Regions from separate parts of the Streptomyces sp. UG1 genome, predicted to be linked through region 1. Evidence: riboswitches for the same ligand, from Rfam matches in the RefSeq annotation. Region 1 holds a riboswitch; the other holds the start of a gene.
What was found. A riboswitch is a leader RNA that binds a small molecule or an ion and turns the genes downstream of it on or off. The one in region 1 is predicted to bind cyclic di-AMP.
Positions count from the first base shown of each region.

Region 1 (4,439 bases):
GCCCGCGATCGAACAGAACGCCATCCAGGTGCTGCTGACCGACCACCACTACTGGGGCGGCCTGCGCCGCACTCGTGAACTGGCGGCCGTCTGCGAGGCGTTCGGCATCGCGCTGTCGATGCACTCCAACTCGCACCTGGGCATCAGTCTCGCCGCGATGACCCATGTGGCGGCGGCCATCCCCAACCTCGACCACTCCTGCGACACGCACTACCCGTGGAACTCGGCCGACGACGTGATCGTCCCCGGCGTCCTCGAACTGCGCGACGGTGCGGTCGAGGTGCCCACCGGCCCGGGTCTCGGCGTCGAGCTGGACCACGACGCCCTCGACCGGCTGCACCGGCTGTACGTCGACTCGGGGGTGCGCTCCCGCGACGACACGGGCTACATGCGGCGGATCCACCCGGAGTACGAGCTGCGGCTGCCGCGCTGGTGACGCGGCGTCATAGGGTGACCCCCGACCGCACGATGTGAGGGGTGAGGGGCGTGGGCTCGGACGGCTCGGCGGCCGTGCTGGTGACCGGCGGCAGCGGCTTCGTCGGCAGTCATCTGGTCAGGCGGCTCCTGGAGCGCGGCCACCGGGTCCACGCCACGGTGCGCGACACGGCCGCCACGGCGAAGGTGCGGCCGCTGCGGGAGATGCAGGAGGCGTACCCCGGTCGGCTGTCCCTGTTCGAGGCGGACCTGCTGTCCGAGGGCTCCTTCGACGGGGCGATGGCCGGGTGCCGGACGGTGTTCCATGTGGCCTCGCCGTTCCGCATGCCGGAGAAGATCAAGGACGGCCGCCGGGAGATGGTCGAGCCGGCCCTGCTCGGCACCCGCAATGTGCTGGCGGCGATCGAGCGGACGCCGACGGTGGACAGGCTCGTGTTCACCTCCACCGTGGGCGCCATCTTCGGCGACTACGCGGATGTCCTGGACATGGACGACGGTGTCCTCTCGGAGCGGTACTTCAACACCACCAGCACGGTGGAGAACAACCCGTACCACTACGCGAAGACGGTCGCCGAACGCGCGGCGTGGGAGGCGGAGGCCGCCCAGGACCGCTGGCGCATGGTGTCGGTCAACCCCGGCCTGATCCTGGGGCCCTCCCTCACTCCCGCCTCCGAGTCCGGCAGCCTGTTCCTGCTCCAGGAGCTGTTCAAGGGCTACTTCTGCTACGGCGCCCCGGACTTCAGCTTCACCACGGTGGACGTGCGCGACGTGGCCGACGCGCACATCGCGGCGGCCGAGAACCCGGACGCCAAGGGCCGCTACATCGTGGCCGCCGAAACCATGACGTCGTTCCACGAGATGTCCCGCATCCTGCGCACCCGCCATCCGCGCGACCTCCGCCTTCCGCGCACCGCGCTCCCCCACTGGCCGGTACGTGTCCTCGGCCCCGCCTTCGGACTGACGCAGGATTACATCCGCAAACACCTCGGCATCCGGTTCCGGGTGGACAACAGCCGCAGCGTCGGCGAACTCGGCATCAGCTACCGCCCGATCGAGCAGACGATCCTGGATCACTACGAAGCGTGGCGGAACCGACGCGAAACGAAGTGAATCCGGCGGTCGTTCCCCTCCAAGCGTCAAAGGTCACAAAAACGTATCGGACATTTAACGCCTCAACCTTCACGGGAGCCGCACAAGTTGGCTAGGTTACGGATCAGGCCGCACGACGACCTCCGGCGAACCCCGTCGGGACGCGCGGCCTCCGCCGAGTCCGGTGCGCCATCGAGGTTCACCGGAGCCGGGGACCCAACCGAACTTGGGGTGAATCGGCCCAATCGCCTTTCGGGGCAGGGGCCGTAGGGCACACCTTCCGGAACCGACCGCCCGAACCCGTCAGCTAACTCGGTAGGCGGAGTACGGAAGGAGTACGTCGCCCATGGCGCCGGAAGGCACCGCGCGGCCGGGGGCTCTCAGCCTGCCCGGCATGCGCAACTCCGCACTCGCGTCGGCGGCCCTCACCTCGGTGGCCCTGCTCGGTCAGACGGCGGGCGCCACCCCCTCACTCGCGGACGAGTCACCGAGCCGCGAGGAGGTCAACCGACGCGTCGCCGCTCTCTACAACCGGGCCGAGACCGACTCGGGAACCTTCAACGCCACCCGTGCGTCGTCGACGGGACCGCCGGGGCGCGCCGCCCGGCCGGCGGACGCCGGACGCGCGCCCGCCGCCCCGCCCCGGGGCGAGGACGGCAGGCGTGGCGACCGCTCCCTCGACCGCGTCACCCGGCAGTGGTTCGACGGTGCGCGTGCGAATCTCGGTCCGATCGTCCCGGCGGCGCCGCCGAGGCCCGCGCGGGCGCTGGACGGCGCCGACCCGGCACGGGAGTCCTCCGGCCGCGCGCCACTGGAGCTGACGGCCGGGCCGGCCACCGGAACGGCTCCCTCGGCGGAGCTGCCCGCCGGCCCGCTCGCCGCCCTGCCGGCCGCTCCGGAGGCGGACCCTCAGGCCGCGACCCAGGTCATGCCGGCGATCCCCGCCCGGCCCCCCTCGTCCGCCCCGGCCACCGAACCGGCGGCGGCCGACCCCCAGCAGCGGTCCGGGCTGCGGACGACCAAGGAACAGAACCAGCGCAAGCTGGACCGGGCCCGCGAGCTGCTGTCCATGTACGCCATGCGGCAGAACGACCCGCTGACGACGGCCGGCGCCCTGCCCGCCGCCACCGACACCTGGGGTGCCCTACCGGCCCAGGTCCAGCCCTCGGCCGAGGAGCAGTGGCAGGCGCTGCAGGCCCAGTCGGCCGCCGACCTCACCACGGTCCCGCCCGGCGCGACGGCCTGGCCGACGCCCTCCCTGGCCTCCGCCCCAGCCCCGGCCCTGGTCACGGACCCCCTCACCGCCCCGGTCACGGACCTCCTCACGGCCCCCGCCCTGAGCCAGACGCCGCCCCTGGCCCCGTTGACGGACCCCCTCACCGCCCCCGCCCTGAGCCAGACGTCGACCCCGGGCACGGCCTCGGCCCCATTCACGGCCCCCCTCACCGCCCCCTTCCCGAGCCAGCCACCGCCCTCGGGCACAGCCCCGGCCCCGAGCACCGCCCTCACCTCCACGGCATCACAGGACACCCGGGCCATCCGCGCCCTGGAGTTCGCTCGCGCACAGGTCGGCAAGCCCTGCGTCTGGGGCACGACCGGCCCGGAGGCGTTCGACGGCCCCGGTCTCACCCAGGCCGCCTGGAAGTCCGCCGGCATCACGCTGCCACGCACCGCCCAGGAGCAGGCGACGGCCGGACGCGGGGTCGCCCTGACCTACCTCGAACCCGGTGACCTGGTGCTCTTCCACGTCGGCCACGTCGGGATCTACTCCGGCAGCGACATGATGATCCACGCCCCGGGACCGGGGGCGGTCATCCGCGAGGAATCGATCCACTACGCCGGCGAGTCGGCGATCCACAGCGCGATACGGCCCGCCTGAGCGGTCACTCGCCCGGACGTCACCACCCCGTCTCTTTCGAGGCGGGGTGGTCTCGCATCGCCCCTGGCCGGCGGGCCGTCCGCACTCGGTGACACCCCCTGCCACATCTCCTTTGTCGATACGTCCTGACAAAGCCATTGACATCATCTGCGGACAGCCGCATAGTACCTGCCACTAGAGCGCGCTAGTGCAGCGCTCCAGTCGATATCCAATGGGCGGTACCCGTGAACCTCCCCCCACCTGAGAACCCGCCCCTACTAGCACAGCGAGGTGCATGGGACATGCGCAGACACCACCGAGCCGCCACCCTGACGGCCGCCGCCCTGGCCGCCACCCTGTTCGCCGCAGGATGCTCCAGCAGCTCCGGCGGAAAGGAGTCCGAGGAGGGCTCGGCGGACGCCTCGGCGGGCAAGGCCGGCACTCCCCGGATGACCGTGGCCATGATCACCCACGCGGCCCCCGGTGACACCTTCTGGGACCTGATCCGCAAGGGCGCCGAGGCCGCCGCGGCCAAGGACAATGTCAAGCTGGTCTACTCCAGCGACCCGAGCGCCGGCAACCAGGCCAACCTGGTGCAGAACGCCATCGACCAGAAGGTCGACGGCATCGCCCTGACCGCGGCCAAGCCCAGCGCCATGAAGGCCGTGGTCGCCAAGGCCACGTCGGCCGGCATCCCGGTCGTCGGCTTCAACTCCGGCCTGGACGACTGGAAGGAACTCGGCATGCTCGAGTACTTCGGCCAGGACGAGAACATCGCCGGCAACGCCTTCGGTGAGCGGCTCAACGAGACGGGCGCCAAGCACGCCGTCTGCGTCATCCAGGAGCAGGGCCATGTGGCCCTTGAGGCCCGCTGCGCCGGTCTGAAGAAGGGGTTCAAGGGCAAGACGGACATCCTGTACGTCAACGGCACCGACATGCCGTCGGTGAAGTCGACGATCACCGCCAAGCTCCAGCAGGACTCCTCCATCGACCAGGTGGTCACGCTGGGCGCCCCGTTCGCGCTGACCGCCGTGCAGTCGGTGGCCGACGCCGGCAG
Region 1 covers NZ_JBNGGG010000002.1:229,906-234,344, forward strand. The annotation lists gene ACP4J3_RS03305 (glucarate dehydratase family protein) at 1-436, shown strand, start outside; gene ACP4J3_RS03310 (NAD-dependent epimerase/dehydratase family protein) at 478-1,545, shown strand; cyclic di-AMP (ydaO/yuaA leader) riboswitch at 1,688-1,862, shown strand; gene ACP4J3_RS03315 (NlpC/P60 family protein) at 1,871-3,403, shown strand; gene ACP4J3_RS03320 (sugar ABC transporter substrate-binding protein) at 3,685-4,439, shown strand, end outside.

Region 2 (4,439 bases), on a different contig from region 1:
GAGGCGCTCTGCATGGGGCCCAGAGTACGGCTCGCGTCCGACAACGGCGCGGGGCAGTCTGTTCAGGACGTCACGGCGGGTCGAGGCCGCGACCCGACGGTCACTTGGGAGGGGACGTTCGTCCCGTTCCGGCATGCTTCACGAGTGTGGGAAACTGGTCTAGACAACCCTGAACACCGAAGGGCAGCATCACATGGCTGAGCGCCGCGTCAACGTCGGCTGGGCCGAGGGCCTCCACGCCCGCCCCGCCTCCATCTTCGTCCGAGCCGCCACGGCCGCAGGCGTCCCGGTGACAATCGCCAAGGCCGACGGCAACCCCGTCAACGCGGCCTCCATGCTCGCCGTCCTGGGCCTGGGCGCCCAGGGCGGCGAGGAGATCGTCCTCGCCTCCGACGCCGAGGGTGCGGACGTCGCCCTCGACCGTCTGGCGAAGCTGGTCTCCGAGGGCCTCGAGGAGCTGCCCGAGACGGTCTGAACGACCTGAGCGGGACTCCGCAAACAAGCGGTGAAGCCGCGTCCGCCTTTCCGGCGGGCGCGGCTTCGCTGTTTTCGTTCGGACGTCGCCGGAATTCACGGCACAGCGGCGGCGCACCCGAAAAAGGGCAGCGTGAATTCACCGCCGCCGAATATCTGCTCTTTGTATACGGCGCCCGTGTTAATGCCGCAGGCTCGACATGTTTACGGCATGTTGCGAATTCCTCACACGCTCCGTGCGCTCGCCGCCCGAGCCGAAGCGCAGCCGGTGCGCGGACAGCGTGCGCTCGGTGTGCAGCGCCGTCATCGCGCGGGCGCGTTCGCCGTCGCCGCGCGCCACCGCGTCCACGATCGCGCCGTGCTCGGTCCAGGACTCCACGGGGTTGACCGGCGCCTCCACGGAGTACATCCAGGCGATCTTGTGCCGCAACTGGGTCAGCATCGAGGTCAGGGCGGGGCTGCCGGAGGCCTGGGCCAGCGTCTCGTGGAACCAGCCGCCCAGGGAGCGCAGGTCGTCGCTGTTTCCCCGCCTGGCCCGCTCCTGGCCCAGCCTGACCAGGCCGCGCAGGACCTTCAGATGGGCCTCGGTGCGCCGCTGGGCGGCCCGGGCCGCGCCGAGCGGCTCCAGGAGGGTGCGCATCTCCAGCAGGTCGGCGGCCTCCTGCTCGGTGGGTTCGGCGACGCACGCGCCCGCGTGCCGCCGGGTCACCACGAAGCCCTCCGCCTCCAGGGTGCGCAGCGCCTCGCGCACGGGGACGCGGGAGACGCCGTAGCGGCGCGCGAGCAGTTCCTCGGTGAGCCGACTGCCGCGCTCGTAGACACCGGCGACGATGTCGTCCCGGATCGCCGTGCACACCGAATGCGCCGGAATACGCATGAGCGACCTCCGCCTTAATCCCCGTGAAACGTCGACGAATGACGTGTTCCCAGTGACTCTATTGCAACCGGCCGGAATTTCCGACGGCGGGCCGGAATCCATGGATATTTTTTGGTCAGGCGATCGCTCGGAAACGCCGAAAGCCCCGGCGTACGGGCCCGGGGCTTCGGGGGCTGGCGCGAGGGCGTCAGACGTTCACGCCGTGCGAGCGCAGGTAGGCGACCGGGTCGATGTCGGAGCCGTACTCCGGCGTGGTGCGGGCCTCGAAGTGCAGGTGCGCTCCGGTGACGTTGCCGGTGGCGCCGGACAGGCCGATCTGCTGGCCCGGGGTGACGGTCTGGCCCACCGAGACGCCTATGGACGACAGATGACCGTACTGGGTGTACATGCCGTCGTTCATCTTGATCACGATGTTGTTGCCGTACGACCCGCCCCAGCCGGCCTCCACGACGGTGCCGGAGCCGACCGCGTGGACGGAGGTGCCGGTGGCGGCGTGGAAGTCGACGCCCGTGTGGCTGCCGGAGGACCAGACGGCGCCGCCGGACTTGTAGCCCGTGGAGATGTACGAGCCGGAGATCGGGGCGACGTAGGACAGCAGGCGCTTGCGCTCGGCCTCGCGGGCGGCGCGCTCCTTGGCCTCGCGCTCCTGCTTGGCCTTCTCGGCCGCCTTGAGGCGCGCGGCCTCCTTGGCGGCCTGCTGCGCGGCGGCGGCCTCCTCGGCGGCCCGCTCCTGGGCGGCGGCCTGGGCGTCGAGCTGGTCGGCGATCGAGTTGTCGACGGTGATGACGGGGATGAGGCCGGTCTGCTCCGCGGCGGACTCGGCGGCCAGCGCCGGAGCTGCCAGGGTGCCCATGACGCCGGTGGCGGTGATCGCGGCGGCGCCGGCCGCGCGGGCCGTGGTGCGCTCGAACCGGCTGGGCCGGCGATGCTTCCCGGCGGGGCGGCTCTTCCCGGTGGCGCAGGTGAACGCCATGTGGTGGCTGGTCCTTTCCTTCCCTCTCGCCTACCGGGTTAGCTGACGGGTTCGGAGCAGGAAGGTCTCCTACGGACCCCCTCGCGGCTGCGCGGGCGCCCGATTCACCCCAGGGACTTCGGGTGGGTCCCCGGCTCCCCTGGCTCGCGCCGTACGGGGACTCGGCGATGGCTGTCCGGTGCCGCGGGTGCGGCGCACTGCCTGACGGACAGCCCGGAAGACGCTAAGCGGGACATCTCTCAATCCCCAAACGGATCAGGGTTTTTGTAGCGCATCCCACAGGCCAGACAGGCAACCTCTCCCCAATTCGGGCATAAAGGGGCCCTGGTGACTCTTTCGTCACCAGGGCCCCTACGCGCGCGTGCCGGCGTCCGGCGCCGGGCTCGTGAGCTACTCGGCCGCCACGACGGTGACTTCGCCGATGCCGAGGGCCTCGACGGGCTCACGGATCTCGGCCGCGTCGCCGACCAGGATCGTCACCATACGGTCCACCGGGAAGGCGCTCACGGCGGCCGCGGTGGCCTCGACGGTGCCGGTGGCGGCGAGCTGCCGGTACAGCGTCGCCTGGTAGTCGTCGGGCAGGTGCTGCTCGACCTGGTCCGCCAGTGTGTTCGCCACGGACGCTGCGGTCTCGTACTTCAGCGGCGCCACCCCGACGAGGTTCTGCACCGCGAAGTCCCGCTCGGCGTCGGTGAGCCCCTCGGCGGCGACACCGCGCAGGACCTTCCACAGGTCGTCCAGGGCGGGGCCGGTGTTCGGGGTGTCGACGGAGCCGCTGATGGCGAGCATCGCCGCGCCCGTGCCGTCCGGCGCGGAACGCAGCACCTGGGCGAAGGCGCGCACACCGTAGGTGTAGCCCTTCTCCTCGCGCAGGACCTTGTCCAGACGGGAGGTGAGGGTGCCGCCGAGGCAGTAGGTACCGAGCACCTGCGCGGGCCACACGCGGTCGTGCCGGTCGGGTCCGACGCGGCCCATCAGCAACTGTGTCTGGACGGCGCCGGGGCGGTCGACGATGACGACGCGACCGGTGTCGTCGGCGGTCACCGGCGGGACGGGGCGCGGTTCGCCCGTGGAGCCGGTCCAGGCGCCCAGGGTGTCGCCGAGCAGGGCGTCGAGGTCGACGCCGGTGAGGTCGCCGACGACCACGACGGTGGACGTGGCGGGCCGTACATGCCGCTCGTAGAAGGCGCGTACACCCGCGGAGTCGATGCCGGCGACCGTGTCCTCGGTGCCCTGGCGCGGGCGGGACATGCGCGAGGTCGGCGGGAACAGCTCCTTGGACAGCTCCTTGGCGGCCCGGCGCGAGGGGTTGGCCAGCTCGTGCGGGATCTCGTCGAGCCGGTTGCGCACCAGGCGCTCGACCTCGGCGTCGGCGAACGCGGGCGCCCGGAGCGCGTCGGCGAGCAGGCCGAGCGCCTTGGGCAGACGGGAGACGGGCACCTCGAGGCTGACGCGGACACCGGGGTGGTCGGCGTAGGCGTCGAGGGTGGCGCCGCAGCGCTCCAGCTCGGCGGCGAACTCCTCGGCGGTGTGCTTGTCGGTGCCCTCGGACAGGGCGCGCGCCATGATCGTGGCGATGCCGTCGAGGCCCTTGGGCTCGGCGTCCAGGGGCGTGTCCAGGAGCACCTCGACGGCGACGACCTGCTGGCCGGGGCGGTGGCAGCGCAGGACCGTCAGGCCGTTGTCGAGCTTGCCGCGCTCGGGCGCCGGGAACGCCCAGGGCCGGGGCGCGCCGGCCTGAGGCTGCGGGTGGAACTCCATGCTGGCGAGCTCGGTCACTGCGCCGACTCCTCGTTCTCCTCGGTGGTGCCGTCGGTGGCGGCGGCTTCCGCTTCCTCGGCCTCGTCGGCGACCGGCTCGTACACGAGCACCGCGCGGTTGTCGGGACGCAGCCGGGCCTTGGCGACCGCCCGGACCTCCTCGGCGGTGACGTCGAGGACGCGCTTGACGGCGGTGAACGCGAGCTGCGGATCGCCGAACAGGACGGCGTACCGGCACAGTTCGTCGGCGCGGCCCGCGACCGTGCCGAGCCGGTCCAGCCACTCGCGCTCGAGCTGGGCCTGTGCGCGCTCCATCTCCTCGGCGGTGGGACCCTCCGCGGCGAAGCGGGCGAGC
Region 2 covers NZ_JBNGGG010000050.1:60,922-65,360, reverse strand. The annotation lists gene ACP4J3_RS42045 (GNAT family N-acetyltransferase) at 1-14, opposite strand, end outside; gene ACP4J3_RS42040 (HPr family phosphocarrier protein) at 194-475, shown strand; gene ACP4J3_RS42035 (GntR family transcriptional regulator) at 656-1,351, opposite strand; gene ACP4J3_RS42030 (M23 family metallopeptidase) at 1,539-2,324, opposite strand; cyclic di-AMP (ydaO/yuaA leader) riboswitch at 2,337-2,501, opposite strand; gene ACP4J3_RS42025 (M16 family metallopeptidase) at 2,715-4,103, opposite strand; gene ACP4J3_RS42020 (M16 family metallopeptidase) at 4,100-4,439, opposite strand, start outside.
Region 2: it holds a riboswitch for cyclic di-AMP, as region 1 does, so the genes downstream of both, ACP4J3_RS42030 (M23 family metallopeptidase) here and ACP4J3_RS03315 (NlpC/P60 family protein) in region 1, are expected to answer to the same signal.